DNA from 4 places in the Enterobacter sp. QK-SA4 genome. Region 4 is predicted to be linked to each of the others. Evidence: predicted binding sites of a transcription regulator. Region 4 holds the regulator's gene; each other region holds the start of a gene.
What was found. The regulator CRP, encoded in region 4, controls carbon source genes, mostly activating them, when cyclic AMP is high. The targets are predictions, from matches to a motif close to ATGTGANNNNNNTCACAT.
Positions count from the first base shown of each region.

Region 1: a site for CRP is predicted at 5,891-5,908, ahead of AC1VYI_RS12705 (sugar transporter). Genes of this name have one in related genera too.
Region 2: a site for CRP is predicted at 3,651-3,668, ahead of cdd (cytidine deaminase). Genes of this name have one in related genera too.
Region 3: a site for CRP is predicted at 4,507-4,524, ahead of AC1VYI_RS23610 (PTS mannitol transporter subunit IICBA). Genes of this name have one in related genera too.

Region 1 is NZ_JBXFXH010000007.1:2,342,407-2,350,181, forward strand. Features, by position in the region: gene zinT (metal-binding protein ZinT) at 1-196, shown strand, start outside; gene ydeE (efflux MFS transporter YdeE) at 243-1,436, opposite strand; gene eamA (O-acetylserine/cysteine exporter) at 1,630-2,535, shown strand; gene marB (multiple antibiotic resistance protein MarB) at 2,568-2,786, opposite strand; gene marA (MDR efflux pump AcrAB transcriptional activator MarA) at 2,819-3,199, opposite strand; gene marR (multiple antibiotic resistance transcriptional regulator MarR) at 3,220-3,654, opposite strand; gene AC1VYI_RS12700 (MarC family NAAT transporter) at 3,910-4,575, shown strand; gene AC1VYI_RS12705 (sugar transporter) at 4,619-5,815, opposite strand; gene AC1VYI_RS12710 (PhzF family phenazine biosynthesis protein) at 5,993-6,781, shown strand; gene AC1VYI_RS12715 (PhzF family phenazine biosynthesis protein) at 6,809-7,600, shown strand; gene AC1VYI_RS12720 (SDR family NAD(P)-dependent oxidoreductase) at 7,597-7,775, opposite strand, start outside.
Region 2 is NZ_JBXFXH010000007.1:1,566,729-1,574,503, forward strand. Features, by position in the region: gene mglC (galactose/methyl galactoside ABC transporter permease MglC) at 1-302, shown strand, start outside; gene AC1VYI_RS09050 (glutamine synthetase family protein) at 352-1,740, opposite strand; gene sanA (outer membrane permeability protein SanA) at 1,865-2,581, opposite strand; gene cdd (cytidine deaminase) at 2,708-3,592, opposite strand; gene AC1VYI_RS09065 (CidB/LrgB family autolysis modulator) at 3,722-4,417, opposite strand; gene AC1VYI_RS09070 (CidA/LrgA family protein) at 4,414-4,809, opposite strand; gene dusC (tRNA dihydrouridine(16) synthase DusC) at 4,977-5,909, shown strand; gene AC1VYI_RS09080 (carbohydrate porin) at 6,211-7,557, shown strand; gene licT (BglG family transcription antiterminator LicT) at 7,713-7,775, shown strand, end outside.
Region 3 is NZ_JBXFXH010000007.1:4,570,678-4,578,452, forward strand. Features, by position in the region: gene selB (selenocysteine-specific translation elongation factor) at 1-368, opposite strand, end outside; gene selA (L-seryl-tRNA(Sec) selenium transferase) at 365-1,750, opposite strand; gene AC1VYI_RS23595 (glutathione S-transferase) at 1,854-2,462, opposite strand; partial or broken gene AC1VYI_RS23600 (HlyD family secretion protein) at 2,553-3,644, opposite strand; gene AC1VYI_RS23605 (DUF3302 domain-containing protein) at 3,692-4,048, opposite strand; gene AC1VYI_RS23610 (PTS mannitol transporter subunit IICBA) at 4,708-6,615, shown strand; gene mtlD (mannitol-1-phosphate 5-dehydrogenase) at 6,714-7,775, shown strand, end outside.
Region 4 is NZ_JBXFXH010000007.1:389,794-397,568, reverse strand. Features, by position in the region: gene AC1VYI_RS03325 (ABC transporter ATP-binding protein) at 1-1,534, shown strand, start outside; gene AC1VYI_RS03320 (hydrolase) at 1,647-2,669, shown strand; gene AC1VYI_RS03315 (YheU family protein) at 2,666-2,884, shown strand; gene AC1VYI_RS03310 (phosphoribulokinase) at 2,915-3,784, shown strand; gene AC1VYI_RS03305 (OsmC family protein) at 3,851-4,255, opposite strand; gene crp (cAMP-activated global transcriptional regulator CRP) at 4,567-5,199, shown strand; gene AC1VYI_RS03295 (YccS/YhfK family putative transporter) at 5,257-7,344, shown strand; gene argD (bifunctional acetylornithine/succinyldiaminopimelate transaminase) at 7,341-7,775, opposite strand, start outside.

The sequences.
Region 1 (7,775 bases), 2.0 Mb from region 4:
GGACGCCGGCAGCAAGGCGCCGAAGTTTGTTCAGTTCAGCGACCACACCATCGCGCCGAAGGCCTCTTCCCATTTCCACATTTTCATGGGCAACACCTCCCACGAGGCGCTGCTGAAAGAGATGGATAACTGGCCGACCTATTATCCGAATGAGATGTACAAAGAGCAGGTGGTAGAAGAAATGCTGCACCACTGATGCTTTATTGCCGGGTGGCGGCTACGCCTCACCCGGCCTGGAAGCGCTACGCCACCTTCGGTGACTCGCACCACGCCTTCACGCTCATCCCACGCAAAATCATCAGCCACGCAATGACGATGGCGACCATCATGATGACAAATAACGACCAGTGCGGCAGGTTGGTCAGAATAATACCGGTGATCATCGGGTTTGCCGCCGCGCCGAGCCAGCCCAGCGCCTGAGCGGAGAAATAGCTTGCCTTCATTCCCGGCGGGGCAATGTTGTCGATCAGCATATATTCGCCCGGTGCATAGATAATCTCACCCAGGGTAAATATGGCGGCAGCGATGCCCCAGTAAACCAGGTTTTCTCCAGAGACCATAAATCCCCCCAGCCCCACGATAAAAAACAGGGTGGCGAGGGTCATCAGCGGGCGAATATTGCTGGCAGAGATCTTGCGGCCCAGCGCGTACTGCAGCGTCACCACCACGGCGGCGTTGACGGGCAGTACCACGGCAACGACCTTCTGCGCAAAATCGCTATCGGCATGGGCGGCCAGAACATACTGCGAAATGCAGCTGGCGAACGATCCGCCCACGTATGACGCGAGCAGGCCAGAGAGCGTATACCAGAACAGCGCGCGGTCTTTAAGCAGCACCGACGGCTGCCAGGGCATCTTCTCCTCTGCGGTATCCAGCGCAACGCTTTTCTGCACGAAGAAATGGATGAATCCGAGCGGCAGCGCGGCGCAGAAGGCCGCCAGCCAGAACGGCAGCTGCAGGCTGTACATCACCAGCAGGGTGCCAATCGGCGGCCCGATCGTCCAGCCAATGTTCAGGAAGCTGTAGTTAAGCGAGAAGACGCGCGCTTTCTGGCTCGTGGTGAGCACGTCGGAGAACCAGGCCTTCAGCACCGTCGAAAAGACGGAATAGGCGCAGTTGATCAGCGCAAAGAACAGTACCACCAGCGTGACGTTATCGACCAGCGGGATCGCGACAAATCCGGCGATGAAGGCCACGATCGCGATCAGCATGTAGCGCTTTTTATCAAACTTATCGGCAAGAATGCCAAATCCCAGGCTGAACACTACGCCGATGGTCAGCGCAATCGTCAGGGCATAACCAATATTCTCAACGCTCATGCTGTAGACGCGCGTGAGATAAATGGTCATAAACGGCAGCGTTGCCCCCCGACCAATGGTTAATAACAATGACGATGCCAGCAGCGCTGCGGTTGAGCGCCTGAGAGATGGTTTCATATTCCTGCCCGACAGTTGCTTATGCTTTTTATGTTGTGTCCTAAAAGGAGTATCACGACATAAGGGGCTTGTATAGCACCTGATTTATCCCTAAGTGCTTCAGCTGCCTGCCAGAATTAATGATCTTCTCGCCGCCCGCTTTTTTCTGTTACCTTGAACTGTTAACAAATAATTAATAATTCAGGGGCAGGGTATGACGCGTAAAGACGGACTGCTGGCGTTGCTGGTGGTCATAGTATGGGGGCTGAATTTTGTGGTCATCAAGCTGGGGTTACACAACATGCCGCCGCTGATGCTGGCCGGTTTGCGTTTTCTGCTGGTCGCATTCCCGGCCATCTTCTTTGTGGCGCGTCCAAAGATCCCCTTTAAACTGCTGCTGGGCTACGGTCTGACCATCAGCTTCGGCCAGTTCGCGTTTCTCTTCTGCGCCATCAAGTTCGGTATGCCGGCCGGTCTGGCCTCGCTGGTGTTGCAGGCGCAGGCGTTCTTTACCATTATTCTCGGCGCCTTCGTATTTAGTGAACGTCTGCAGGGCAAACAGCTGGCGGGCATTACGCTGGCGGTGTTCGGCGTGCTGGTGCTCATTGAAGCCAGCCTGAATGGTCAGCATGTGGCGCTGCTCGGCTTTATGCTGACGCTGGCGGCGGGGCTGAGCTGGGCCTGCGGGAATATCTTCAACAAGCTGATTATGCAGCACGAGGCGCGCCCTGCGGTGATGTCTCTGGTGGTCTGGAGCGCGCTGATCCCGATAATCCCGTTTCTGGCGGCGTCGTTTATTCTGGATGGTCCGGATGTGATGCTGAACAGTCTGGTCGAAATCGATCTGACCACAATCCTTTCTCTTGTCTATCTGGCCTTTGTCGCCACCATTGTGGGCTACGGGATCTGGGGATCGCTGCTGGGGCGCTATGAAACCTGGCGTGTTGCACCGTTATCCCTGCTGGTGCCGGTGGTGGGACTGGCCAGCGCAGCGATTTTGCTGGGTGAAACGCTAAGCGCGCTGCAGCTGTTTGGCGCCGTGCTGATCATGGCCGGGCTGTATATCAACGTGTTTGGTCTGCGGGTTCGTCGGGCGACGCGGGTAAGCGAAAAGGCATAAAAAAAGCCCCGCATCTGCGGGGCAAAAACGAATCAGAGGCCGTGCTGATTATAATAAGGCACGCCTAATTCGTCGGATTTGTCGCTACCAGCACCCATATGATTGAAATCATAAGGCGACTGGTCATGTGCGGACGGCAAAATTATCGTATCAGGATTATTTTGCTGCGTTGCACGAGGGGTTTGCTCCGCGAAGGTCTGGCTGGAGAACAGCACCAGCAAGGCGAGGGCGGCGGAGGCGGTAACTTTCATGATTTCCTCGGTTACGTCTTTACAGGCGATGATTAACTACAGTGTTTTAACGGATACAGGTAGCGGGATTCGCCCGGCACGCTGGTGATTCGGTACTTATGAGGCGGCACGTCGAAATAGTTCTTGAACGTACGCGTCAGAGTTTGCTGCGATTCAAATCCGTAACGCTCCGCCAGATAAAGGATCGGCTCATTGCTTTCTTTCAGTTTCTGGGCAATTTCCGTCAGCTTGCGGCTGCGAATGTATTGACCTAATGAATGACCGGTCTCTTTTTTGAACATCCGTTGCAGGTGCCATTTGGAGTAACCTGAACGCTCTGACACTTTTTCAAGGGAGAGCGGCGATTCCAGGTTATCTTCGATCCAGTCCAAAATGCTATGAATGGTGATAGCGTCAGTATTGCGTCTGGACATCGTCATACCTCTTTTTCTGTTTACGGCAGTATTTTCTTGAGCAAAAGCTCAAGGGTTGCCACTTCATCTGCCGTTAAGTTTTTTGTTAGTTCCTGATGCAGTGTTTGTCCTACTAATTGATGACATTGCTCGCACATGGCCGCGCCATCGCTGGTTAGCTTCACCAGTACGCCGCGTTTGTCATTCGGGTTAGGGCTTCGTTCTATCCATCCTTTGCAGACGAGACGATCGAGCATGCGGGTTAACGCGCCCAGATCGACAGAGAGCACCTTTTTCAGCTCAACCGGTGTAATACACACTTCGCAGCGAATGGAACACAGCACTTTGAACTGTGTTGCGGTGATATCCAGCGGTGACAGATAGTCATTGAGCAGGCGATCTTTTTTCTGATTTACCATATGAATAAGACGACCCAGCGGAACAACGTCGTTAAAGATATCACTGGTGCTTTTCACAATGGTTGCCCTGGCAAGTAGTTAGTCACGGCAGATATTATTGCTCAGGCAAGTATAAGTCAACTGAATGAGTCAGCCGATGCCACGAATTGCTAAAACGTTTCATGAACTTTTTTTGAGGTCTTTCAAATCATATAGATAACTGTGAGTTATCTTTCCAGGACGGAAATAATCGTTGCGTTGCGCCCATGGCTCAATGTCACACTTTCACCCTATAATTGCTGTGTTAAATATGGATAAGGACGACAACGCACTATGTTGGATTTAATAAAAGCAATCAGCCTTGGGCTGGTGGTCTTGCTGCCGTTGGCTAACCCGTTAACGACGGTGGCGCTGTTCCTCGGGCTGGCAGGGAATATGAACAGCGCCGAGCGCAACCATCAGTCGATGATGGCCTCGGTGTATGTGTTTGCCATCATGATGGTGGCTTACTATGCCGGACAGGTGGTGATGAACACCTTCGGGATTTCCATCCCCGGCCTGCGTATCGCCGGGGGGCTGATTGTGGCCTTTATCGGTTTCCGCATGCTGTTCCCGGCGCAAAAAGCACATGAGTCGCCGGAAGCGGCCAGCAAATCGGAAGAGCTGGAAACCGAACCGAGTGCGAATATCGCCTTTGTGCCGATTGCCATGCCGAGCACGGCGGGGCCGGGTACCATCGCGATGATCATCAGCTCCGCCTCAACGGTGCGTGACAGCGCAACCTTCCCGGAATGGGTGCTGACGGTTGCACCACCGCTGATTTTTGCGATTATCGGGGTTATCGTGTGGGCGTCGCTGCGCAGTTCTGGCGCCATTATGCGCTGGGTAGGCAAGGGCGGTATCGAGGCGATTTCCCGGCTGATGGGCTTCTTACTGGTCTGTATGGGCGTGCAGTTTATTATTAACGGCGTGCTGGAAATTATTAAGACCTATCATTGATGTGATTGCCGGGTAAGGCGAAGCCGCCACCCGGCAAGAAGGCTCACCCGTGCTGACCCTGCTCCTCCAGCGCCACCGGCCATTTACGGAAGATGAGCACCGACCAGATCAGCGCCACCAGAGCCGGAATGGCGCCAAGATAGCCAATCGCCGACATTGATACGTGCAGTATTACCTGATTTCCCACCAGCGCGCCCGCGCCAATCCCCAGATTGAAAATCCCTGAGAACAGCGACATGGCGACGTCCGTTGCATCCGGTGCCAGGGCCAGGACCTTCACCTGCATGCCCAGACCAATAATCATGATCGCCACGCCCCAGAACAGGCTGAGGATCGCCAGTTGGCTTTCACTGCCTGCGGCAGGCATCAGCAGCAGCAGGCAGGCCAGCAGCAGACCGATAGCGCAGCTCACCAGCGTCGACGCATGCCGGTTACCCAGCTTACCGAACAGCACGCTGCCAATAATGCCCGCTCCGCCGAGGATCAATAGCAGGACGGTGGCAAAGCTGGCGCTAAAGCCCGCCACCACCTGAACAAAGGGTTCAATGTAGCTGTACGCCGTGTAATGGGCCGTCACCACAATAACGGTAAGCAGGTAGATACCCAGCAGCGCCGGGCGACGCATCAGCAGCGGCAGGCTTTTCAGCGAGCCGGAATGTTCGCTCGGGAGCGCGGGGAGCAGCTTAATCAGGCATACCAGCGTAACCAGCGCGCCCATACCAATGGCGAAGAACGTCGTACGCCAGCCGAAGTATTGCCCTACGATGCGGCCAATCGGCAGACCCAGCACCATCGCCAGTGCGGTACCGGTGGCAATCAGGCTCAGCGCCTGCGCGCGTTTACCCGCTGGCGCGAGTCGAATCGCCAGCGACGCGGTGATCGACCAGAACACCGCATGGGCAAAGGCGATGCCGATACGGCTCATGACCAGCACCGTAAAATTCCATGCCATAAACGACAGCACGTGGCTCGCGATGAACAAGACAAACAGACCGATCAGCAGCCTGCGCCGCTCCATCTGGCTGGTCAAAAGCATAAACGGCAAGGACATCAGCGCCACTACCCAGGCGTAGATGGTCAACATAATGCCCACCTGCGCCGTTTCCATCTGGAAACTTTCAGCGATGTCAGACAACAGCCCAACCGGAACAAATTCTGTGGTGTTAAAAATAAACGCGGCAATGGCCAGCGTGACCACGCGTAGCCACGCAACCCTGCGGGAAACTGTGTTCGTTGTCATAGGGATGTCGGAGATTCGTTGCTGAAAAGAAGAGGAGACGATCTTAAAACGTTGAACGGCGAAAACTCAACCATTATGTGATGCAGATCTCAATATTTACCTTATGAAAGCGGTAGCCGGGAACGCCGTTTTCATTGAATATAAAAGAACAACACAATAAAAACAGGCGGTAAGACAATGCAGGAGATTGATTTTTATTTGGTAGATGCGTTCAGCGATACCTCATTTGGCGGCAATCCGGCCGCCGTTTGCCCGCTCAAGGAATGGTTACCCGATGAGACCTTGCTGAAAATGGCGCAGCAGCATAATCAGTCGGAGACGGCTTTTTTCGTCTGCAGTAAAGGGGGCATTGAGCTACGCTGGTTTACCACGCTTACCGAAGTCAATCTCTGCGGCCACGCTACGCTTGCGGCCGCGCACGTGCTGTTTACCGAGCTGGATTACCCGGATTTGCGGATCCACTTTGATACCGCCTCTGGCCGCCTGACGGTCAGCCGGGAGGGGGAGTGGATGACGCTGGATTTCCCGGCATGTCCAACCCATGAAGAGACACCCCCGCCGGAGATGCTCTCGGCGCTGGGTATCAGCCGCTACGTTGAAGCCCGTAAAGGGCGCGCCTGGCTGATCGTTCTGGATAATCGCCAGCAGGTTGAAGCGCTTGCGCCACGCTTCTCGGCGATGACGCCAGGCGAGCATAAGGTGAGCGTTACGGCGCGCGGTGAGGGGGAATATGATTTTGTCAGCCGCTTTTTCTCACCGGGCGTTTCCGTCCCGGAAGACCCGGTTACCGGCTCCGCGCACACCATGCTGATCCCTTACTGGAGCGAAAAGCTGGGCAAAACCACGATGTTTGCCCGTCAGGTTTCAGCGCGCGGCGGCGATGTACGCTGCGAGCTGAAAGGTTCGCGCGTGCTGATGAGCGGGCAGGCCACGCTTTATCTGAAAGGCACAGTTTTTCTGCGCTAAAAACCCATAACAAGAGAGGAAGAGACAATGCAGGAAATTGATTTTTATCTGGTGGATGCCTTCAGCGACAAAACCTTTGGCGGCAACGCCGCAGCGGTATGTCCTCTGGAAGAGTGGCTGCCGGACGAGACGCTGCTCAAAATGGCGCAGCAGCATAACCAGTCTGAGACCGCCTTTTTCGTGCGCACCGACGGTGGGTTTGAGCTGCGCTGGTTTACCACGCTGGATGAAATTAACCTCTGCGGTCACGCTACGCTTGCCGCATCGCACGTCATTTTCGAATACCTTGATTACCCGAATACCGAAATCACCTTCACCACGCGCTTTGTCGGCGAGCTGACCGTCAAACGCAGCGGCGACTGGCTGACGCTGAACTTCCCCGCGTGGTCGACGGAGGTTGTCGAGACCCCACCTGCGCTGCTGTTTAGCGCGCTGGGCATCACCGCGGCAAAAGAGGTGCGCGTCGGACGCGATTACATGGTGGTGCTGGAGAGCCAGCAGCAGGTAGAAGCGTTAACGCCGGATATTGGGGCAATGCTTCCGCTGGATAAAATGATCTGCGTGACGGCGCCGGGCGATAAATATGACTTCGTCAGCCGCTTTTTCTGCCCGGGCGAAGGGGTGCCCGAAGATCCGGTTACCGGATCTGCCCACAGCATGCTGATCCCTTACTGGAGCGAAAAGCTGGGTAAAACGTCACTCAATGCCCGCCAGGTGTCACACCGTGGCGGGGATCTGCGCTGCGAGCTGAAGGGCGACCGCGTGCTGATCGGCGGTCAGGCCACCCTGTATCTGAAAGGGCGTGTTTTCCTGCGCTAGCCGAGTGAGGCGCCGCCGCATATCACCATCTCCTGACCGGTGATAGCGGCGGCTTCATTGCTAAGTAAGAAATTCACCAGTCCCGCCACCTCCTCTGGGGCGATCAGACGTCCGATTGGCGGACACTTCGGCGGCGAGGTTTCTCTCCCCGGTGCGCTGAGCATCGGCGTTTGGG
Region 2 (7,775 bases), 1.2 Mb from region 4:
TGTCCGGCGTGTTCTACGCCTTCGGCGGGATGCTGGAAGCGGGTCGTATCGGCTCTGCAACCAACAACCTTGGCTTCATGTACGAGCTGGATGCGATCGCAGCCTGCGTGGTGGGCGGCGTCTCCTTCAGCGGCGGCGTGGGTACGGTACTGGGTGTGGTGACCGGTGTGATCATCTTCACCGTCATCAACTACGGCTTGACCTATATCGGCGTGAACCCGTACTGGCAGTACATCATCAAAGGCGCCATCATTATCTTCGCGGTTGCGCTGGATTCACTGAAGTACGCGCGTAAGAAGTAATTGCTCCTCGCGTTATCCAGCCCGCTCACCGAGCGGGCTTTTTTATGCCTTATGCCAGCTGTGACTCCTCTCGGGTCACAATGCGCTCAAACCAGTCGAGTTCAGAGAGTTTGCAGGCGACCCACTGTTCAGAAAAGGCGTCGCCCAGGCTGTCGGTGAGGTACTGACAGCGGGCAAAGGCCTCAATCGCCTCCTGCTGAAACAGCGGCAGCTCGGGACGATCGTGCTGCGGTTCGGGCAAATCCTCGTCGTCGGTGTTTTCCAGCCCGTACAGCATACCGGTCAGGATAGTGGCTGCCACCAGATACGGATTGGCATCGGCCCCGGCCAGCCGGTACTCGATACGACGGTTGTGGTCATCAGAGCAGGGAATACGCAGGGCGGCGGAGCGGGTGTTATAGCCCCAGGAGTTAAATACGGGCTCCGTCAGGTTTTTACGCAGGCGACGAAACGCGTTAACGCCCGGCGCAAGAATGGCGACAGAGGCGGGCATCAGCGCCAGCTGCCCCGCGATGCATAAACGCATCATGCTGTTAAGCGCGTTCACCGGGGAAGCAAAGACGTTTTCGCCGTGACGATTGTTCAGGCTGAAATGGAAGTGCAGGCCGCTGCCGGACAGCTGGCTGAAAGGTTTAGCCATAAAGTTGGCCTGCAGGCCGTGCTTTTCGGCAACGTAACGGGTCAGGCGACGAAGCGCCAGCACGTTATCGCAGACCTCAACCACGCGATGGCTGTGCTTCAGGTTTAATTCGTACTGACCGGACTCGGCTTCTGCCACGATCCCGGACAGCGGGATGCGCTGCAGGTGCGCCAGCTGTTCCACCTCGTCAAACAGTGCCGCATGGGCCGTCGTAGTATCCATATGAAAACAGCCCTGATTTTGCGGATCCCGATCGTCATGCCCCGTCAGATAGAATTCGATTTCCGGGGCAATCACCGGGAAGAGGCCGTGCTGGTGGAAGCGGGCCAGCACCTTCTGCAGTATCACGCGCGGCTCAAGCGGGCAGGGGGTATCGTCGCTGTCTTTCATCGTCAGCAGGATCTGCGCGTTGTGCTGCGGATCCTGCGGGCAGGGGCGCAGGGAGCCGGCGACAGGAACGCAGAGTCGGTCCGGCTCATCATGAAGCGGGGCGGCGATTTTTCCTTTCTGATCCATCGAGTAGACCGAAAGGGGAAAATAACAGCCTTTTTCCAGGCTCAGCATGCTCTCCACCGACAGACGCTTGCCGCGCATCGTGCCGTTGATATCGTTCAGGTAAACGTCTACATGTTTCGTCTGCGGGTAACGTTCCAGATAATCTGCCACTTCCACTGAAATGTTGTGCTGCAGGGCGTCAATTTTTTCATCAAGCCAGAGACCGGAATTGAGTGCGCCAGGAAGTGATAAACCGGGAAAGTTAAAATACGGACGGAGACTTTTGAGGAAAAACGCATTCATTATTGAGTTCATAGTCATTCTTCAATGAAGCCGTAGCGGCAGTGAACTCAGCTTAAAAGAGCCGACGTAAAGGGGAGGTAAAAAGCGTCAGGCCCGGCGTAAAGAAAGTATAAAGGCGGTCCTGTTATTTCTCTTTTTTCTGCATATCAAGCAGCTGCTCGGGCGTGACGGCCGGGTAACCCTGCGCGTCTTCCGGCACTTCGTGCATCGCCGGAATCGGCACCAGCGGGCCTAAAAAGCGCGGTTCGCGTTTGAAGATATACAGATCGGCCAGGGCGCCAAAGCGCGCGCCGAACTCACGGACGCGCACGCTCAGCATGTCCTTTGGCGACGGCACCGCGTAACACTGCGCCTGAATGCCCATATGCAGCGCGATAAACAGCGCGCGCTCGCAGTGGAAGCGCTGGGTGATGATGATGAAGTCGTTGGTGTCGAAGACTTTACGCGTGCGCACGATGGAGTCCAGGGTGCGGAATCCGGCGTAGTCGAGCACGATATCGGCAGGGTCCACGCCCGCGGCAATCAGGTCCTTACGCATCGTCACCGGTTCATTGTAGCTTTGCAGAGCGTTATCGCCGCTCAGCAGCAGGTAGTTCACCTTGCCGCTGTTGTAGGCGTTCAGCGCGCCCTGAATGCGGTAACGGTAATACTGGTTGATCACGCCGGTGCGGTAATACTTGGCGGTGCCGAGCACCACGCCAACCTGACGATAGGGCAGGTCCTGCAGGTCATCAAAGATGTAGGGGGCGGTTTTCCAGCTCATCCAGCGGTCAAGACCCAGCACGATCAACAGCAGTATGCCGACCAGGACAGACAGGCTGTAAAAAACGCGCTTTAACATGGAGATGGCTCGTTCGTGGATGAAATTTAACTCAGGCTACTTTACCCGCCTGGTTAGCGCAAGAAACAGCGACTCAACTGAGGGGTTTTTCAGCAAACTGGCGGGCATTTCTGCCCGCCGGAAGGATTACGCAAGCAGTACGCGGTCAATCGTCGTGCAGCCCAGCGCTTTAAGCGTCGCGGCGGTCGCATCCCACTGAATCAGCGGCGCATCGGCAATTTCTGCCAGAATAGCGCGCTGAATGTCCGGATAGTCATAGCCGTTCAGGCTCAGCAGGTTAAGCGCGCCCTGCAGCGGTGGCAGGGTTGGGTTAAACGCGGCGTTTTCCGCGTAGCTGCCGCTAAAGATCCGGCCATCGCGGCACTGCAGCGCCACGCCGCTCGGGGACTTGCTGTACGGCGTGTGGCTTTTGTTCGCCGCGCGAATGGCCGCCTGGCTCAGGTCATCGCCGGACAGGGCGTAACCGTGGTCCTGCTCGTCCATCAGCAGCGTTTTGATCTCCAGATCTTTCGGGCCAAACGCGTCAGGCAGATAATCCCCCAGCGTGTGCGGCGCGCGGCCTGGCAGATTGATGCGCAGCTGCAGCCCGCTGTTCAGCTCGTTCATAAACTGACGGCAGTGGCCGCAGGGGGTGTAGTTAACGGTAATGGCGCTCAGGGCTTTTTCACCGCGCAGCCAGGCGTGGCTGATGGCGCTCTGCTCGGCGTGAACCGTTTGCTGCATGGTCGCGCCCAGGAACTCCATATTGCCACCGAAGTACCAGGTTCCGCTGACGCCGCGCGCAATGGCCCCGACGTTAAAGTGGGAGAGATCGGCCCGCGCGCAGGCGGCAGCCAGGGGAAGCAGTGCGAAAGCCAGCGCGTCTTCGTCCAGTCCCGTTGCTTGTTTCAGCATCGTGACCTGCTCCGCGGTCAGCAGGGCGGGGAAGTGTGCATCTGCCAGAACGGGAGCCAGGGCTGACTGCAAATTCTCTGCAAGCTGGGCGAAAGCAGCTTGAAAACGTGGGTGCATGGCGTATGCCTCATAAAGGTTAATGGATCGGTAGTTTACGGAGCCGTCAGGGCTTTATATGTGATCCACTTCTCATTATGTATGCAACTTATGAAATCAAAATGAAATTTGCGCGACGCATCGCAAATTTTAGCCCATCACCGCCAGAATCAGCGGGAAAATGAACGGGGCCAGCAGGGAGGTGATAATCCCGCAGATCACCAGCGCCAGGGAGCTAAACGCCCCTTCCTGATAATCCAGCTCCGCACAGCGGGCGGTGCCCAGGGCGTGGGAGGCGGTCCCCATCGACAGCCCCCGTGCCGCTTTAGTATGAATACGCATCCCGTTCAGCAATGTGTGACCAAACACCGCCCCGAGAATACCGACGAAAATGACGCACATCGCGCTGATGGCCGGGATCCCGCCGAGGCTCCCACCGACCGCCATCGCGATAGGCGTGGTTACCGATTTAGGCAGGATCGACGCCGCAATCTGCGGAGAGGCCCCCATCAACAGCGCTACCGACGTGCCGGTGATCATCGCTACCAGGCTGCCCACAAAACAGATGGTAATGATGGATTTCCAGCGGGCGCGGATCTGGTGGAGCTGTTCATATAAAGGAAAGGCGAGCGCCACAACGGCAGGCTGCAGCAGGTCGTTTAAAATTTTGCTGCCGGCAAAGTAGCGTTCGTAGGGAATGCCGGTGAGCAGCAGGAACGGAATAATCACCACCATTGCCACCAGCAGCGGGTTCAGCAATGGCATTTTAAAACGTGCGGCAAGCTTGCGCGCGGCGAAGAACACCGCCAGGGTTAACGGCAGCGACCACCAGATATTGGCCATCATTTTTTTGTTTTCTCCCCGACCACGTTACGTTCGCCATGCACCAGATGCGAACTCCAGCTCACAACCAGGAAAACCACCAGCGTACTGACCGCGCAGGAGACCACAATCGGGCCGAACTGGGCCTTGAGCAAATCAAAATACTGCATGACCCCGACGCCGATAGGCACGAAAAGCAGCGCCATATAGCGAATAAGGACGAAGCAGCCGGGATTGACCCATTTTGCGGGCAGGATTTGCAGCGCCAGCAAAACAAAGAGGATCAGCATACCGATAATGCTGCCGGGAATGACGATCGGCAGCAGCGACGCGATGAAAATCCCGGCATACAGGCAGGCGTAAATCAGGACGAATGCGCGCAGATATTGCCAGATAATGTTCAATGATTTGCTCATGGTGATAGTCCTTGCTGAAACGCATTCATCATACAATTAAACTCAAAAATGTGCCACGGATCACATCATGAAATTTGAGCATACCAGACATTCCAGAATGGAAAGTCGCGCTTTCCACATACATACAGAGCAGATACTATAGCGCGTCTTTTTCCACAGGTACTGCTATGCGTGTTTTACTGGCCCCAATGGAAGGCGTGCTCGACTCCCTCGTGCGCGAGCTTCTGACCGAGGTGAACGATTACGATCTCTGCGTGACGGAATTTCTGCGCGTGGTCGATATGTTGTTGCCGGTAAAATCCTTCTTCCGCCTGTGCCCCGAGCTGCACAACCAGAGCCGGACCTCTTCCGGTACGCTGGTGCGTATTCAGCTGCTCGGCCAGTATCCCGAATGGCTGGCGGAGAACGCCGCCCGCGCGGTTGAGCTGGGCTCTTACGGGGTGGATCTCAACTGCGGCTGTCCGTCGAAGCTGGTTAACGGCAGCGGCGGCGGGGCGACCCTGTTGAAAGATCCTGAGCTGATTTACCGCGGCGCGAAGGCCATGCGTGAGGCCGTGCCTTCGCATTTGCCGGTGACGGTGAAGGTGCGCCTGGGGTGGGACAGCGACGCGCGGCAGTTTGAAATCGCCGATGCGGTGCAGCAGGCCGGGGCCACCGAGCTGGTGGTGCATGGCCGCACCAAAGAAGATGGCTACAAGGCCGAGCGCATTAACTGGCAGGCGATCGGCGAGATCCGCAAGCGCCTCTCCATTCCGGTGATCGCCAACGGTGAAATCTGGGACTACGCGAGCGCGCAGGCCTGTCTGCAGGCCACCGGCTGCGATGCGGTGATGATCGGTCGCGGCGCCCTGAATGTGCCGAACCTCAGCCGGGTGGTGAAATATAACGAGCCGCGAATGCCGTGGGCAGACGTCGTTACGCTGCTGCAAAAATACAGCCGACTGGAAAAGCAGGGCGATACCGGTTTGTATCACGTCGCGCGAATTAAACAGTGGCTGAGTTATTTACGCAAAGAGTACGATGAAGCGCTGGGATTATTTCAGGAGATTCGGACATTACAGACTTCGTCTGATATTGCCCGGGTGATTCAGTCAAAATAATAAGCGTTAAATTGCTCACACTTTTTTAAAGCAGAAAACAGTTCTGGTTTTCAACGTGGCGCGACGGTGTTAAGGTGCCACTGTTTTCAACGCAGGATTGTTACTGGCTAACAGGCAAAACCTAAGCGTTTCACAGCATTTTCGCTGTGGAGCGCTTAGGTTTTTTTTTGCCTCTCGTTTACTCAGGAGAGAAATTTGGCTTAGCGCTTTTTACTGATTTTAAAAAATGAAATATCGACAGGAAATAGAAAAATTTCCTGCGGCCGGTTACGCACAAAATACTCAATCACAGGTTGTTATCATGGCATATAAAAATAAACTCTATGCGCTCGCCTTATTGACGATATCCCCGCTGTCGGTGGCGCAGGACTGGAACGGAACGGTATTAGGATTTGAAGCTCCTCCGGAGCCTGTTCTGGGCGAAATGCTCGGCATACGTAAAATCCTCAACGATAACGGTTTTACCTGGAATCTCGGATATCTGAATGAAATTGGCTGGAACGGAGGCGGTGGCTATAACCACGACTCCCACGTGGCCTATATTGACCAGTTTGCGCTGACCTTCAACCAGGATCTTGAGCGCTGGACCGGTATCCCGGACGCGCGTATCGAAGGGAACATCGTCAACCGTAACCACAATGACGACCTCACCACCAAACGCGTGCAGGACCCGCGCGTTAACTTTAACGATCTGACCCAGGAGAGCTGGGGCGGACAGTCCATTACCCGCCTGGGCTGGCTGACCTTTGCCCGCAGCTTTGACGACCGGCGTCTGACCTGGCGCATCGGGATGATGAACAAGGTGCAAACCTTCGATCAAATCATCCCCTGTGATTTCCAGCTGCTTTCGCAGTGCGGCGGCAAGTCAGCCAACTCGCTGACGTGGAACAACTGGAACGTTCACACCTGGGGCACCACGCTTGCGTATAAATTAACGCCGACGCTGACCTTAAAAGGTGGCGTGATGGAGCAAAATCCCGAGGCCTCCAGCCGCAGCCACGCCTGGAGCTGGTCGACGAAGGGCAGCAAAGGGGTCTTACTGCCGGTTGAAATCGAAGCGCGCCCGCTGATTAACGGCCTGCCGGGCGCGTACAACCTGGGCGTGGTGTTTACCAACGCGCCGCAAACCGATCTCTATCGCGGCAGATCCGGCGGTGCGGGCGCGACGGACCCGAACGGCTTTGATACCCACAGCCGGACCTGGTTCATGTACGCCGGGCTGAACCAGCAGCTTACGCAGCATCAGGATGACCCGAATCGCGGGTTGAGCACCTCTTTCAGCATGAGCCTTGCGGATCAGAGTACCAACTACATGCACCAGGTTTACGCCGCCTCGCTGCGCTACCGCGGGCTGTTTGACGCGCGACCGGAAGACTGGATTGGCTTTGGCTTGACCTGGATTGATATGAGCAGCCAGTACGCCCGCAATCAGCGTTACCTGAACAGCCTGAGCGGCGTTAGCGATTACACCAATCCGGCGTATCATCCGGTGCCGGGCCATTCCCTGAACGGCGAGTTTTACTACCGTTTTCGTCCCGTGCCGTGGCTTGAACTGCAGCCGGGCATTCAGTACTGGCACCATCCCGGCGGCGTATCCCGGACGCAGGATGCCTGGGTGACGGAGCTGAAAACTGTCGTGACGTTCTAGCAATGTCGATCCGCGTCACGTTTCTGATGCGTGATGCATTGAGGCTATGAATGAAACTGATAGAGTGCCAGAACTGGATTGTTACTGCTTAGGCAGGCAAAACCTGATTTTCTGGCATCTGCCGGAGGTCAGGTTTTTTTGTTTCTGGGGTTCAGATGAAAATCGCCAAGATACTCAATAATAACGTGGTGGTTGTTCAGGATGAGCGCGGGCGCGAA
Region 3 (7,775 bases), 4.2 Mb from region 4:
CTGACGCGTGCGTCATCCACGCGATCGGCTTTGGTCAGCGCCACGGTCAGCTGCGGGTTGCCGGTCAGCTGCAGGATCGCCAGGTGCTCACGGGTTTGCGCCATGACGCCATCATCACAGGCCACCACCAGCAGGGCATGATCGATGCCCCCCACGCCCGCCAGCATGTTGGACAGAAACTTTTCATGCCCCGGAACATCAATAAAACCCAGTACGCGACCGTCAGGCTGGGGCCAGTAGGCATAGCCCAGATCGATGGTCATGCCGCGCTTTTTCTCTTCCGGCAGGCGGTCGGCGTTTATGCCGGTAATCGCCTGCAGTAGCGTGGTTTTTCCGTGGTCGACGTGACCGGCGGTGGCAATAATCATTTCAACAACATCTCCAGAAATCGCTCTTCATCTTCAAGGCAGCGCAGATCCAGCCACATTCGGCCATCGTAAATCCGCCCGATAACCGGCGCGGGCAGGCCACGCCAGCGCGACGACAGGGCTTCAAGGTGGCTGCCGCGCCCGTCACGCGGGGTGAACGTGAGCGCTTCACTCGGCAGCCTGTCCACCGGCAGCGAACCGCTGCCAATCTGCGACTGGCAGGGTTCAATGCGAACATCAAAATCGGGGTAGCACGGGGCAATGCGCGGCAGCAGTAATTCGGCCTGGGCGCGAATCGAAGCGGCATCGCGGGTTAACAGACGCAGCGTGGGCAGGCGGTCGGCCAGTTTCTCCGGATGGAGATAGAGCCGCAGCGTCGCCTCCAGCGCGGCCAGCGTCATTTTATCGGCTCGCAGGGCGCGCTTGAGCGGATGCTGCTGGAGCTGCGCAATCAGCTCGCGCTTGCCGACGATAATCCCGGCCTGCGGCCCGCCAAGCAGCTTGTCGCCGGAAAAGCTGACCAGGCTGACGCCTGCGGCAATCATCTCTTGCGGCATCGGCTCTTTCGGCAGCCCATAAAGGCTCAGATCCACCAGCGAGCCGCTGCCGAGATCGGCAATCACCGGAATATTCAGTTCGCGGCCAATCGCCGCCAGCTCGCCCTCTTCAACCGTTTTGGTGAAGCCTTCAATATGATAATTGCTGGTGTGAACCTTCATCAGCAGGGCGGTATTTTCATTCACCGCCGCGCGATAATCTTTCGCATGGGTGCGGTTGGTAGTGCCCACCTCATGCAGCGTGCAGCCCGCCTGGCGCATCACGTCCGGAATACGAAACGCCCCGCCAATCTCCACCAGCTCGCCGCGGGAAACCACCACTTCTTTGCCGCTGGCGGTGGCCGCCAGCATCAGCAGCACCGCTGCGGCGTTGTTATTCACAATGCAGGCATCTTCCGCGCCGGTCAGCTGGCACAGCAGGTCCGCCAGCGCCCGGTCACGATGCCCGCGTCCGGCGCCGTCCAGATCGTACTCCAGCGTCACGGGCGCCCGCATGGCCTGAACAACCGCCGCGATAGCCTCTTCCGCCTGCTGCGCGCGTCCCAGGTTGGTATGCAGGACGGTACCGGTCAGGTTAATCACCGGGCGTAACGCGCTTTGCGCTTTCTCATCCAGCCGGTGCTCAACTTCCTGCTCCCACGCCGCGCACCATTCGGGCAAGGCGTTTTCTGACTGAATAGCGCATCGGGCTTCGTCCTGAAGCAGGCGTAACATCTCCACCGTCGCGGTATGGCCAAAACGCTCAACGGCAGCATGAATGCGGGGCTCGCGAAGGAGACGGTCGGTAGCGGGGATCTGGCTGTACAGCGAATGATGAGTAGTCATGAAGGCGCCTGGCGAGTAAATATCTTCCCCCCTCCCGACGGGAGAGGGAGTTAACATGTGTAGGGATTGTACAACCTCCGACGCCGAAGTGTTATAACCCGCGTCAAGCCTTTGGCGGTTCGGTACGGGCAAAGCTCTCGCGGCTAAAAAGCGTGTCTGCAAGTTTCACCAGCAGCGGACGGTCGACGCACCAGCCAGGAGAAACCCGGCGGAAGTTGAGATAGCCGATGGCGCAGGCGATGGCGATGGTTGCCAGGTTCAGGCTGTCGGTTTGAATCTTTCCTTCCCGGATAAGCTGTTCGCACCTGTCCAGGCTGCGGCTGATTTTTTCCCGCTGGCGTAACAGTTCCGTTTCCGACTGCTGGGCGGCGGGCCTTGCCTGTTCACGCACGGAGGTTAACGCCGCATCCATAATGCCATCGGCCAGGGCTTCAATTTGCTTCACTGCCAGCGCCGCTTTTGGGTCAGCCGGCAGCATTGCCGGGGCAACGCCCAGCAGCTCGATATACTCCGCAATAATCGGGGAATCGAACCAGTATTCGCCCTGGTCCGTCACCAGCGCCGGGACTTTCCCCAGCGGGTTGTACTGCGCGACGCCGTTTTCAGCGTTGTAGGGCTGTTCATTGATGAATTCAAATTCAATCCCTTTCTCCAGCAGGAGAATCGAGATCTTTCGCACGAAGGGACTGGTGTAGCTACCGATGAGTTTCATTGCCTGATCCTTGATGCCGGAAAAAAGTCAGTATGGATCAAGCGATGAAAAAAGGGCAGGTTTGCGTGTCGCATTCCTGCCCCGGAAGGATTAGTGATCGAGATAGAGGTAGTGCATCCAGCTGGTCATGCGCAGCAATACTTTACGCATCACCGAGACGTGGGCGAAATGGTCCGAGTAGACCGCCACCTGGGCATAGATACCGTCTGGCAGGGCATCGACATCGGCGTTAGGCTCCAGCTCAATCAACGCCTGTACGCCATCCGTACCCGGCACGACTGTCAGTGCCTGCAGCGCACCCTGTGCCTGATAAGACCCGCCTGGCACTACTGGCAGAACGCTGGTGAGCTTACCGGTAAACACCTGACCCGGGAGTGCGTTAAACACCACTTCCGCTTCATCGCCCGGCTTCAGACGCAACAGCGAGTTCTGGCGGAACTGGGCCACGATCTGACGCTTCTGTTCAGGAATGAAGACCATCACCGGACGCAAAGGCAGCGCGGCGGCATAGGTCCCCGGACGAATCAGCACCTGGGTGATGTAACCATCGCTTGGCGCACGGACCACGGTCTGATCCAGGTTGTATTTGGCTTCGGCAAGCTGCGCGCGTAAGGAGGCAATCTGCGACTGTTCGCCGTTCACCATGCTGTCCAGCTGGCTTTGAATTTGCGTCTGTTCAGCAACGGAGCCTTTTACCAGCGCATCCTGCGCGAGATAGTTCTGCCGCGCGTTGTCGATATCGCTTTCAGAGAACGGATTCACCTTCGCCTGGCTGCCTTTCAGGTAGCGCTGATAATCTTTATACAGGCGGTCACGCTCTGCGGAAACGCGCGTCGTATTGGCGACGGCTTCCGCCAGCTACGCTTTAAGATTGTCGATATTATGCGTCGCGGTCACCAGGTCGGCCTGGAGTCTGTCGACGCGCGCCTGATAGCGGCCCGGATCCAGTTTAAATAACACTTCGCCTTTTTTAATGAGCTGGTTATTTTTATCGGTCACTTCACTAACCACCCCGGTAACCTGCGGCGTAATCGGAATAGAAATAACCGCTTTTTGCGCCGTAAAGGTGTACGGATGGTTATAGTTCATTAACAGAATAAGTCCGGCAACAATAAACACCCCGCCTAATGTTGCGGTGGCAAGCGTCCACTGGTTTACCGGAATGCGGAATATTTTAAAGATGGCCTAGGCAAATGCCACGTAGGTCAAAATAATCAACAGATCCATGATTAGCGCTCCAGCGTGTTATTATCAGCAGCAGGCTTTACCGCGGCCAGCTTTTGTTCTAATTCTGCCACGCGTTTGGCCAGCGCATCCATGCCCGGAACCTCATCAGGCTTGGTGATGTGGTTTTGCATCCCCCAGCCGCGATCTTCACGGTATAGCGTGGCCCATATCCACAGGAACGGCCAGATGGCATGGAGCGTAAACAGGCTAATCCAGCCTGCCGTATGAATCGCATCGGCATGCGGATGGTTACGCTTTTTGGCCATATTATAAGGAATGTCATGGATGGCGATGATTCCATAAAACAGAACCAGAAATACAAAAATCAATACGCCCAGCGCAAAATAGTTGAGAAACATATTCTCCTCACTTAAACAACGTCAACTCATTGAATTAATAAAACAGTACGCAACCTAATTAATTTATTTTGAAATACATAAGGTATGCTGGTTATTTCAGAGCCGGGGAGTATCGGTTTTTATAATATCTCCGTGCAAGTTTATAAGCGTGTCAAAATATATCCTGAATAATAATATACTTAACCTTACAATATTAGCGTAATCCACGTTTTAACTTTTCGCCATACCACACATCAAAAGTGGTTTTTTAGCTTAACGTGTCGCGCTATGCCATCCTGACGCCGAATCGCTAAACAGAGTTTGCCGCCGATCACAGCCGGAGAAATCTGCATAAAAATATTTTGTGAAATCAGTCACAATCCAGAAACAAACACACAAAACCAAAGCGTGACAACCATCACAAAAAAGGATGGTTTTTGCCGTATTTCTCGCCATCGTATTTTTTTTGCCCACCTTTTTTGTGACCAGGATCACCTCATTGACATCCACCCCCCCTATCTTTACGTGACATGCGTCACACAAATTTTCGCTGTCTGGACAGTTGAACGATTCAGTGCCAGATTTCACAGCATCAGAACAGGGCCCGGCTACCTCTGCCGCCTCATTAACAATAAACCTCGGGCCGCAAGCCTAAGCGTAAACAGAAGAAGGGGTGTTTTATGTCATCCGATTTCAAGATCAAAGTTCAAAGCTTTGGTCGTTTCCTCAGCAACATGGTGATGCCAAATATCGGCGCGTTTATCGCGTGGGGTATCATCACTGCATTGTTCATTCCGACAGGGTGGTTGCCTAACGAAACGCTGGCGAAACTTGTTGGCCCAATGATTACCTATCTCCTGCCGCTGCTCATCGGTTTCACCGGTGGTCGTCTGGTGGGCGGTGACCGTGGTGGCGTAGTGGGCGCTATCACGACCATGGGTGTTATCGTCGGTGCGGATATGCCGATGTTCCTCGGAGCAATGATTGCCGGTCCTCTTGGCGGCTGGGCGATTAAGAAATTCGACGTCTGGGTTGATGGTAAGATCAAATCCGGCTTCGAAATGCTGGTGAACAACTTCTCTGCGGGCATCATCGGGATGATCCTCGCGATTCTGGCGTTCCTCGGCATTGGCCCTGCGGTTGAAGTGCTGTCCAAAATTCTGGCGGCAGGCGTTAACTTCATGGTTGCGCACGACATGCTGCCGCTGGCGTCTATCTTCGTTGAACCGGCGAAAATCCTGTTCCTGAACAACGCCATCAACCACGGCATCTTCTCGCCGCTGGGTATTCAGCAGTCTCACGATCTCGGCAAATCCATCTTCTTCCTGATTGAAGCTAACCCGGGTCCGGGTATGGGCGTTCTGCTGGCGTACATGTTCTTTGGTCGCGGCAGCGCTAAGCAGTCTGCTGGCGGTGCGGCAATCATTCACTTCCTGGGCGGTATTCACGAAATTTACTTCCCGTACGTGCTGATGAACCCACGTCTGATCCTGGCCGTTATCCTTGGCGGTATGACCGGCGTGTTCACCCTGAGCGTGCTGGGCGGCGGTCTGGTGTCTCCAGCCTCTCCGGGTTCTATCCTGGCGGTGCTGGCGATGACGCCAAAAGGGGCGTACTTCGCGAACATCGCGGCCATCTGTGCGGCAATGGCGGTCTCCTTCGTGGTCTCTTCTATCCTGCTGAAAACCAGTAAAGTGAAAGAAGACGACGATATCGAAGCGGCGACCCGTCGTATGCACGACATGAAAGCCGAATCCAAAGGCGCGACCCCGCTGGCGGCTGGTGATGTCTCTAACGACCTGAGCCACGTGCGTAAAATCATCGTTGCCTGTGACGCCGGTATGGGTTCCAGCGCAATGGGTGCAGGCGTGCTGCGTAAGAAAGTGCAGGATGCGGGCCTGACCAACATCTCCGTCACCAACAGCGCCATTAACAGCCTGCCGCCGGACGTTGACCTGGTCATCACGCACCGCGACCTGACTGAACGCGCCATGCGCCAGGTACCGCAGGCACAGCACATTTCGCTGACTAACTTCCTCGACAGCGGCCTGTACACCAGCCTGACCGAACGTCTGGTTGCGGCGCAGCGTCACGAAGACAACGAAGTGAAAGTGCGCTCAAGCCTGCAGGACAGCTTTGACGAGAGCAACGCCCACCTGTTCAAACTGGGTGCGGAAAACATCTTCCTCGGTCGCACAGCGGCAACCAAAGAAGAAGCGATTCGCTTTGCCGGCGAGCAGCTGGTGAAAGGAGGCTACGTTCAGCCTGAATATGTTGACGCGATGCTGGAACGCGAAAAACTGACGCCAACCTACCTGGGCGAATCCATCGCGGTGCCGCACGGTACGGTTGAAGCGAAAGATCGCGTCCTGAAAACCGGCGTCGTATTCTGTCAGTATCCGCAGGGCGTGCGCTTCGGTGAAGAAGAAGACGACATCGCCCGTCTGGTGATTGGTATCGCCGCTCGCAACAACGAGCACATTCAGGTGATTACCAGCCTGACCAACGCGCTGGACGATGAGTCTGTCATTGCGCGTCTGGCGAGCACTACCAGCGTGGAAGAAGTCCTGGCACTTCTTAATAAATAAGTCCTCTTCCCTCTCCCCTCTGGGGAGAGGGCTAGGGTGAGGGGAAACGTTCCTCACCCCAGCCCTCTCGGGTAAAAACATTGATGAAGGTTAAATCTATGAAAGCATTACATTTTGGCGCAGGTAACATCGGTCGTGGTTTTATCGGTAAACTGCTGGCAGACGCGGGCATTACGCTGACATTCGCCGATGTGAATCAGGTGGTCCTGGATGCCCTGAATGCGCGTCATAGCTATCAGGTCCATGTAGTCGGTGAAAACGAGCAGGTTGAGACGGTATCCGGCGTCAACGCGGTCAGCAGCATCGGGGAAGACGTTATCGACCTGATCGCCAGCGTCGATCTGGTCACCACGGCCGTGGGTCCGGTCGTTCTTGAGCGTATCGCCCCTGCGGTTGCGAAAGGCCTGGCAAAACGTAAAGCGCAGGGCATCGACACCCCGCTGAACATCATCGCCTGTGAAAACATGGTGCGCGGCACCACGCAGCTGAAAGGCCACGTGCTCAACGCTGTAGCAGATGAAGACAAAGCCTGGGTTGAAGCGCACGTCGGGTTTGTGGATTCCGCCGTGGATCGCATCGTTCCGCCGTCTGAATCCGCCACCAACGACCCGTTGGAAGTGACTGTGGAAACCTTCAGCGAGTGGATCGTTGATAAAACCCAGTTTAAAGGCGCCCTGCCGACCATTCCGGGAATGGAATTAACCGATAACCTGATGGCATTTGTCGAACGCAAACTCTTCACGCTGAACACCGGGCATGCTATAACCGCGTACCTCGGAAAATTGGCCGGTCATCAGACCATTCGTGATGCGATCCTCGATGAGAAGATCCGCGCGGTGGTAAAAGGGGCAATGGAAGAGAGCGGCGCGGTGCTGATCAAACGCTACGGTTTTGATGCTGATAAACACGCAGCATACATCCAGAAAATCCTCGGTCGCTTTGAAAATCCGTATCTGAAAGATGACGTTGAGCGCGTGGGCCGTCAGCCTCTGCGCAAACTGAGCGCGGGCGACCGTCTGATTAAGCCGCTGCTGGGCACGCTGGAATACGGCCTGCCGCACGCCAACCTGGTGAAAGGGATTGCCGCCGCGATGCACTACCGCAGCGAGCAGGACCCACAGGCGCAGGAACTGGCTCAGCTGATTGATGACAAAGGCGCG
Region 4 (7,775 bases):
CATTCGCTCCCGCGCCTCCAGCCTGCTGCACGGCCTGGGCTTCAGCAACGAACAGCTGGAACGCCCGGTCAGCGACTTCTCCGGCGGCTGGCGTATGCGCCTCAACCTGGCGCAGGCGCTGATCTGCCGCTCTGACCTGCTGTTGCTTGACGAACCGACCAACCACCTCGATCTCGATGCGGTTATTTGGCTGGAGAAGTGGCTCAAGAGCTATCAGGGCACTCTGATTCTGATCTCCCACGACCGCGACTTCCTTGACCCGGTAGTGGATAAAATCATTCATATCGAACAGCAAACGATGTTCGAGTACACCGGCAACTACAGCTCCTTCGAGCGCCAGCGCGCGACGCGTCTCGCCCAGCAGCAGTCCATGTACGAAAGCCAGCAGCAGCGCGTGGCGCACCTGCAGAGCTTCGTGGATCGCTTCAAGGCCAAAGCCTCAAAAGCCAAGCAGGCCCAGAGCCGCATCAAGATGCTGGAACGTATGGAGATGATCGCCCCGGCGCACGTGGATAACCCGTTCCACTTCAGCTTCCGCGAGCCGGAAAGCCTGCCTAACCCACTGCTGAAGATGGAGAAAGTCAGCGCGGGCTATGCCGACCGCATTATTCTCGATTCCATCAAGCTCAACCTGGTGCCGGGTTCACGCATTGGCCTGCTGGGGCGTAACGGCGCCGGTAAATCGACGCTGATCAAACTGCTGGCGGGCGAGCTTAACCCGGTCAGCGGCGAAATCGGCCTCGCGAAGGGCATCAAGCTGGGTTACTTCGCCCAGCATCAGCTGGAATTTTTACGCGCGGATGAATCGCCGATTCAGCACCTCGCGCGTCTGGCGCCGCAGGAGATGGAGCAGAAGCTGCGCGACTATCTCGGCGGCTTTGGCTTCAAGGGCGATAAGGTAACTGAAAACACCGAGCGCTTCTCCGGCGGCGAAAAGGCCCGCCTGGTGCTGGCGCTGATCGTCTGGCAGCGCCCGAACCTGCTGCTGCTCGATGAACCGACCAACCACCTGGATCTCGACATGCGCCAGGCGCTGACCGAAGCGCTGATTGAGTTCGAAGGCGCGCTGGTGGTGGTTTCGCACGATCGTCACCTGATCCGCTCCACCACGGACGATCTCTATTTAGTGCACGGCGGCAAAGTTGAACCGTTCGACGGCGATCTGGAAGACTACCAGCAGTGGCTGACGGACGTGCAGAAGCAGGAAAACCAGCCGGAAGAGTCAGCGAAAGACAACGCCAACAGCGCGCAGGCGCGTAAAGACCAGAAGCGTCGTGAAGCGGAGCTTCGCACCCAGACGCAGCCGCTGCGTAAAGAGATTACCCGTCTCGAAAAAGAGATGGAAAAACTCAACGCCACGCTGGCTATCGTTGAAGAGAAGCTCGGCGATAGCGGCCTGTATGACCAGAGCCGCAAGGCTGAGCTGACCGACTGCCTGCAAACCCAGGCGAAGACCAAATCCAGTCTCGAAGAGTGCGAGATGGCGTGGCTCGACGCGCAGGAACAGCTGGAAGCGATGCTGCAGGCTGACTGACCTGTTTACCCCGTTTGAAGAACAGAATCCGTACCGGGTTCGGAAATCCAGCTTAAACGGGGTACAATTCGGAAAGTATCGTAAATTTCCGACAAGAATCAGCATCGCGCTTATGACCCAAATCATTCCATCAGACTTCGACATTGCGGCCGAAGACAGCACTGAGTTCGTGCCTATGCGCGGCGTGGCCAATCCCCATTTGCAGACCATGCTGCCGCGACTGATCCGCCGCAAGGTTCAGTTCACCCCGCACTGGCAACGGCTTGACCTGCCAGACGGTGACTTTCTGGATCTCGCCTGGAGCGAAGCGCCGGAACAGGCTCGCCATAAGCCGCGTCTGGTGGTTTTCCACGGTCTGGAAGGCAGCCTGCACAGCCCGTATGCGCATGGGCTAATTGAGGCGGCAAAAGCGCGCGGCTGGCTCGGCGTGGTGATGCATTTTCGCGGCTGCAGCGGCGAACCGAATCGTCAGAAACGCATTTATCACTCGGGTGAAACCGAAGACGGGACGTGGTTTTTACACTGGCTGCGGGAAAATTATGGCACCGAGCCAACGGCCGCCGTGGGCTACTCGCTGGGCGGCAACATGCTGGCCTGTCTGCTGGCCAAAGAGGGTGAAAGCGTCCCGCTGGATGCCGCCGTCATTGTCTCCGCGCCGTTTATGCTCGAGCAGTGCAGCTACCACATGGATAAGGGCTTTTCCCGCGTCTATCAGCGCTACCTGCTCAACCTTTTGAAGGCCAACGCGGCGCGTAAGCTGAAGGCCTACCCGGATACCCTGCCGGTCAGCCTGCGCCAGCTGAAAAAGGTGCGCCGCATTCGCGAATTCGACGACCTGATCACCGCGAAAATCCACGGCTTCGCCGATGCGATTGACTATTATCGTCAGTGCAGCGCCATGCCGCTGCTCAGCAAGATCACGCAGCCAACGTTGATTATTCATGCCAAAGATGACCCGTTTATGGATCATCACTCGATCCCCGCTCAGGAATTCCTGCCCGACAACGTTCACTATCAGTTGACCGAGCATGGCGGCCACGTCGGGTTTATCGGCGGCACGCTGCGCCGCCCGAAAATGTGGCTTGAGGCGCGTATTCCTGACTGGCTGACCCCTTATCTGGACGGTGCAAAATGATTATTCCCTGGCAGGATCTGGCTCCCGAAACGCTCGATAATCTGATTGAAAGCTTTGTATTACGCGAAGGCACCGATTATGGTGAACAGGAACGCTCGCTTGAGCAAAAGGTCAACGATGTTAAGCGCCAGCTGAAAAGCGGCGACGTGGTGCTGGTGTGGTCAGAACTGCATGAGACGGTCAATATCATGCCCCGCAACGCGTTTCACGGCTGATCTTCCACCCTTTTCAGTCAGGGAGTTGCTATGTCTGCCAGACATCCGGTTATTGCCGTTACGGGGTCGAGTGGTGCGGGAACCACCACCACCAGCCTCGCATTTCGCAAGATTTTCGCCCAGCTGAATCTCCGTGCGGCGGAGGTCGAAGGCGACAGCTTTCACCGCTACACGCGTCCGGAGATGGACATGGCCATTCGTAAGGCGCGCGATTCGGGTAAACACATCAGCTACTTCGGCCCGGAAGCCAATGACTTCGGCCTGCTGGAACAAACCTTTATAGAGTACGGCAAGAGCGGCAAAGGGCAGTCCCGCAAGTATCTGCACACCTATGATGAAGCCGTACCCTGGAATCAGGTGCCGGGCACCTTTACCCCCTGGCAGCCGCTGCCGGAACCCACCGACGTCCTGTTTTACGAAGGATTGCACGGCGGCGTGGTCACCCCTCAACACGACGTGGCGCGCCACGTGGATCTGCTGGTCGGCGTGGTTCCTATCGTAAACCTGGAGTGGATCCAGAAGCTGACGCGTGACATGAGCGAGCGTGGCCATTCTCGCGAAGCGGTGATGGACTCGGTGGTGCGCTCCATGGAGGATTACATTAACTTCCTGACGCCGCAGTTCTCCCGCACCCATATCAACTTCCAGCGCGTGCCGACGGTGGACACCTCCAACCCGTTCGCGGCCAAAAGCATCCCGTCGCTGGATGAGAGTTTTGTGGTGATCCATTTCCGCAATCTCGAAGGCATTGATTACCCGTGGCTGCTGGCAATGCTGCAGGGCTCGTTTATTTCGCACATGAATACGTTAGTGGTGCCGGGCGGGAAAATGGGGCTGGCGATGGAGCTCATCATGACGCCGCTGGTGGAGCGACTGATGGAAGGGAAGCAGATCGCGTGAGCATGTTCCCTCTCCCAGTGGGAGAGGGTTAGGGTGAGGGCATCAACACGCACGATGCCCCATCAATCACGCCTCGATCACTTCATACGAATGCGTGATTTTTACCGCTTTCTCCAGCATTAACGCCACAGAGCAGTACTTCTCCGCAGACAGGTCCACCGCACGTGAGACCGCCGCGTCTTTCAGTTCTTTACCGGTGACCACAAAGTGCAGGTTAATATGGGTGAACAGGCGTGGCGCCTCATCGCGACGCTCTGATGTGAGTTTAACCTCACAATCCGTCACGTCATGACGACCTTTTTGCAGAATCGACACCACGTCAATGGCGCTGCAACCCCCTGCCGCCATCAGCACCATTTCCATTGGGCTTGGCGCTTTATCGCCGGAGTTACCGTCCATCAAAATCTGGTGTCCTGACGCGGACTCGCCCAGGAACGTTAAACCTTCAACCCATTTCACGCGCGCTTGCATATTCATTAACTCCAACGTTGCATTTTTGGTGACAGATTACGCGTGCGTTACATTTCTCGCAATGGAAGGCGACCTGCATCATGCTGAAGCGAGACACCAGGAGACACGCGGCGAAAGCTATGCTAAAACACTCAGGATGCTACAGTAATACATTGACGTTACACGTGTATGCAGAGGACATCAAACTTTACTGGCTGCGAAACGTTACGGTAGCCGACTTCCCAGGGTATGGGTAAGAATTCGATTGCAACCCCAGAGTCCGGATGCATCTGATGACTCTGGTGACAGCTTATAACAGAGGATAACAGCGCATGGTGCTTGGCAAACCGCAAACAGACCCGACTCTCGAATGGTTCTTGTCTCATTGCCACATTCATAAGTACCCATCGAAGAGCACGCTGATTCACCAGGGTGAAAAAGCGGAAACGTTGTATTACATCGTTAAAGGCTCGGTGGCAGTGCTGATCAAAGATGAAGAAGGGAAAGAGATGATCCTTTCTTATCTGAACCAGGGCGATTTCATCGGTGAACTGGGCCTGTTTGAAGAGGGCCAGGAACGTAGCGCCTGGGTTCGTGCAAAGACAGCATGTGAAGTGGCTGAAATTTCTTACAAGAAGTTCCGTCAGCTGATTCAGGTTAACCCTGACATCCTGATGCGTCTTTCTTCCCAGATGGCGCGCCGTCTGCAGGTCACGTCAGAGAAAGTGGGTAACCTCGCCTTCCTGGACGTTACCGGCCGTATCGCACAAACCCTGTTGAACCTGGCGAAACAGCCAGACGCTATGACCCACCCGGACGGCATGCAAATTAAAATTACCCGTCAGGAAATTGGTCAGATCGTCGGTTGCTCCCGTGAAACAGTGGGCCGTATCCTGAAAATGCTGGAAGATCAAAACCTGATCTCCGCCCACGGTAAAACCATCGTGGTCTACGGAACGCGTTAATTCCGCTCAAACGGCGTGTCACCGCAGGGTGTCACGCCGTTTTTGTCTCTACTCCCCATGTGGCGCAGGCTGATCTATCACCCGGAAGTTAACTACGCACTGCGGCAAACGCTGGTGTTGTGTCTTCCTGTGGCCATAGGCCTGATCCTCGGACATCTTCAGCAAGGCCTGCTGTTTTCCCTCGTGCCCGCCTGCTGCAACATCGCCGGTCTGGACACGCCGCATAAGCGCTTTTTCAAACGCCTGATTATCGGTGGCTGCCTGTTTGCCGGCTGTAGCCTCGCCGTGCAGCTTCTGCTTGCCCGGGATATCCCGCTGCCGCTGATCCTGACCGTGCTGGCGATGACGCTCGGCGTCACGGCGGAAATCAGTTCGCTGCACGCCCGCCTGCTTCCCGCCTCGCTGATTGCGGCCATTTTCACGCTGAGCCTCGCCGGGAACATGCCGGTGTGGGAGCCGCTGCTGATCTACGCCCTGGGGACATTGTGGTACGGGCTGTTTAACTGGTTTTGGTTCTGGCTGTGGCGCGAACAGCCGCTGCGTGAATCCCTGAGCCTGCTCTATGTGCAGCTTGCGGATTACTGCGAAGCCAAATATACCCTGCTCACCCAGCATACCGACCCGGAAAAATCCTTACCGCCGCTGCTGACGCGCCAGCAGAAGGTGGTGGACCTGATAAGCCAGTGCTATCAGCAGCTGCATATGCTCGCCGCCAACAAGAACCACGAATACAAACGGCTGCTGCGCACCTTCCAGGTCGGGCTGGATCTGCAGGAGCACATCTCCGTAAGCCTTCATCACCCGCAGGAGGTGCAAAAGCTGGTCGAGCGCAGCCACGCCGAAGCGGTGATCCGCTGGAACGCACAAACCGTGTCCGCACGTCTGCGCGTGCTGGCCGATGATATTCTCTACCACCGCTACCCGACGCGCTTTAACATGGAAAAACAGCTGGGCGCGCTGGAGAAAATCGCCCGCCAGCATCCCGATAACCCGGTCGGCCAGTTTGCCGCCTGGCACTTCAGCCGCATCGCCCGCGTGTTGCGCACGCAGCGCCCGCTTTATCCCCGCGACCTGATGGCGGATAAGCAAAAACGGCTTCCGTTATTGCCCGCGCTCAAAAGCTATCTTTCTCTTAAATCGTCCGCCCTGCGCAACGCCGCCAGGATTAGCGTGATGCTCAGTACCGCCAGCCTGATGGGCATGGCGCTGCACCTGCCGAAACCGTACTGGATCTTAATGACCGTGCTGTTTGTCACCCAGAACGGCTACGGCGCCACGCGTGTGCGTATTCTGCACCGGGCTGGCGGAACGATGGCCGGGCTGATCATTGCGGGCGTGACGCTGCACTTCCACGTGCCGGAAGGCTATACCCTGGCAGGCATGCTGGCGATCACGCTGGTGAGCTACCTGATTATCCGAAAAAATTACGGCTGGGCGATGGTGGGCTTTACGGTGACGGCGGTATATACCCTGCAGCTGCTCACGCTCAATGGCGAACAGTTTATTGTCGCCAGGCTGATTGATACCCTGATCGGCTGCCTGATTGCCTTTGGCGGAATGGTCTGGCTGTGGCCGCAGTGGCAGAGCGGGCTGCTGAGGCAGAACGCCCACGACGCGCTGGAAGCCGACCAGCAGGCTATTCGCCTGATCCTGAGCGACGACCCGCAGCCCTCCCCGCTGGCCTATCAGCGGATGAAGGTCAACCAGGCGCACAACGCCCTGTTTAACTCGCTCAACCAGGCGATGCAGGAGCCGGGCTTTAACTCGCACTATCTGGCAGACATGAAGCTCTGGGTGACGCACAGCCAGTTTATCGTCGAGCACATTAACGCCATGACCACGCTGGCGCGCGAGCACACGATGCTGACGCCGGATCTGGCGCAGCGCTATTTGCAGTCGTGTGAAATTGCGTTGCAGAGGTGTCAGCAACGTCTGGAGTATGACGCGCCGGGCGAGTCGGGCGACTCAAACATTCTGGAAGCGCCGGAGACGTTAACCCACGGGCCAATGAGCACGCTGGAGCAGCATTTGCAGCGCGTTCTGGGACATCTGAACACCATGCACACCATTTCGTCGGTGGCATGGCGTCAGCGTCCGCATCACGGCATTTGGTTAACGCGTCGGTTAAAGCGAACCGAGTATTAGCCTTTAACGATCTTCGCGACCGCCGAGGCAAAGCGGGTTAACCCCTCTTCGATGTCTTTGTCTTCTACCACCAGCGACGGCGCAAAGCGCATCACGTCCGGCCCGGCATTGAGCACCATCACTCCTTCGTGCGCGGCGGCGTGCAGGAAGTCGCGCGCGCGACCTTTGTACTGCGGCTTCAGCTCGGCGCCAATCAACAGCCCCATCCCGCGGATTTCGCTGAACACATCGTACTGCTCATCAATCTTTTGCAGGTGTTTTACGAACAGCTCGCGCTTCGCGCTCACGGCGTTCAACACCTCCGGCGTGTTGATAATGTCGAATGCAGCGCCCGCCACGGCGGTCGCCAGCGGGTTACCGCCGTAGGTAGAGCCGTGAGAGCCGACGTGGAACGCGGAGGCGATCTCCTGCGTCGTCAGTACCGCACTCAC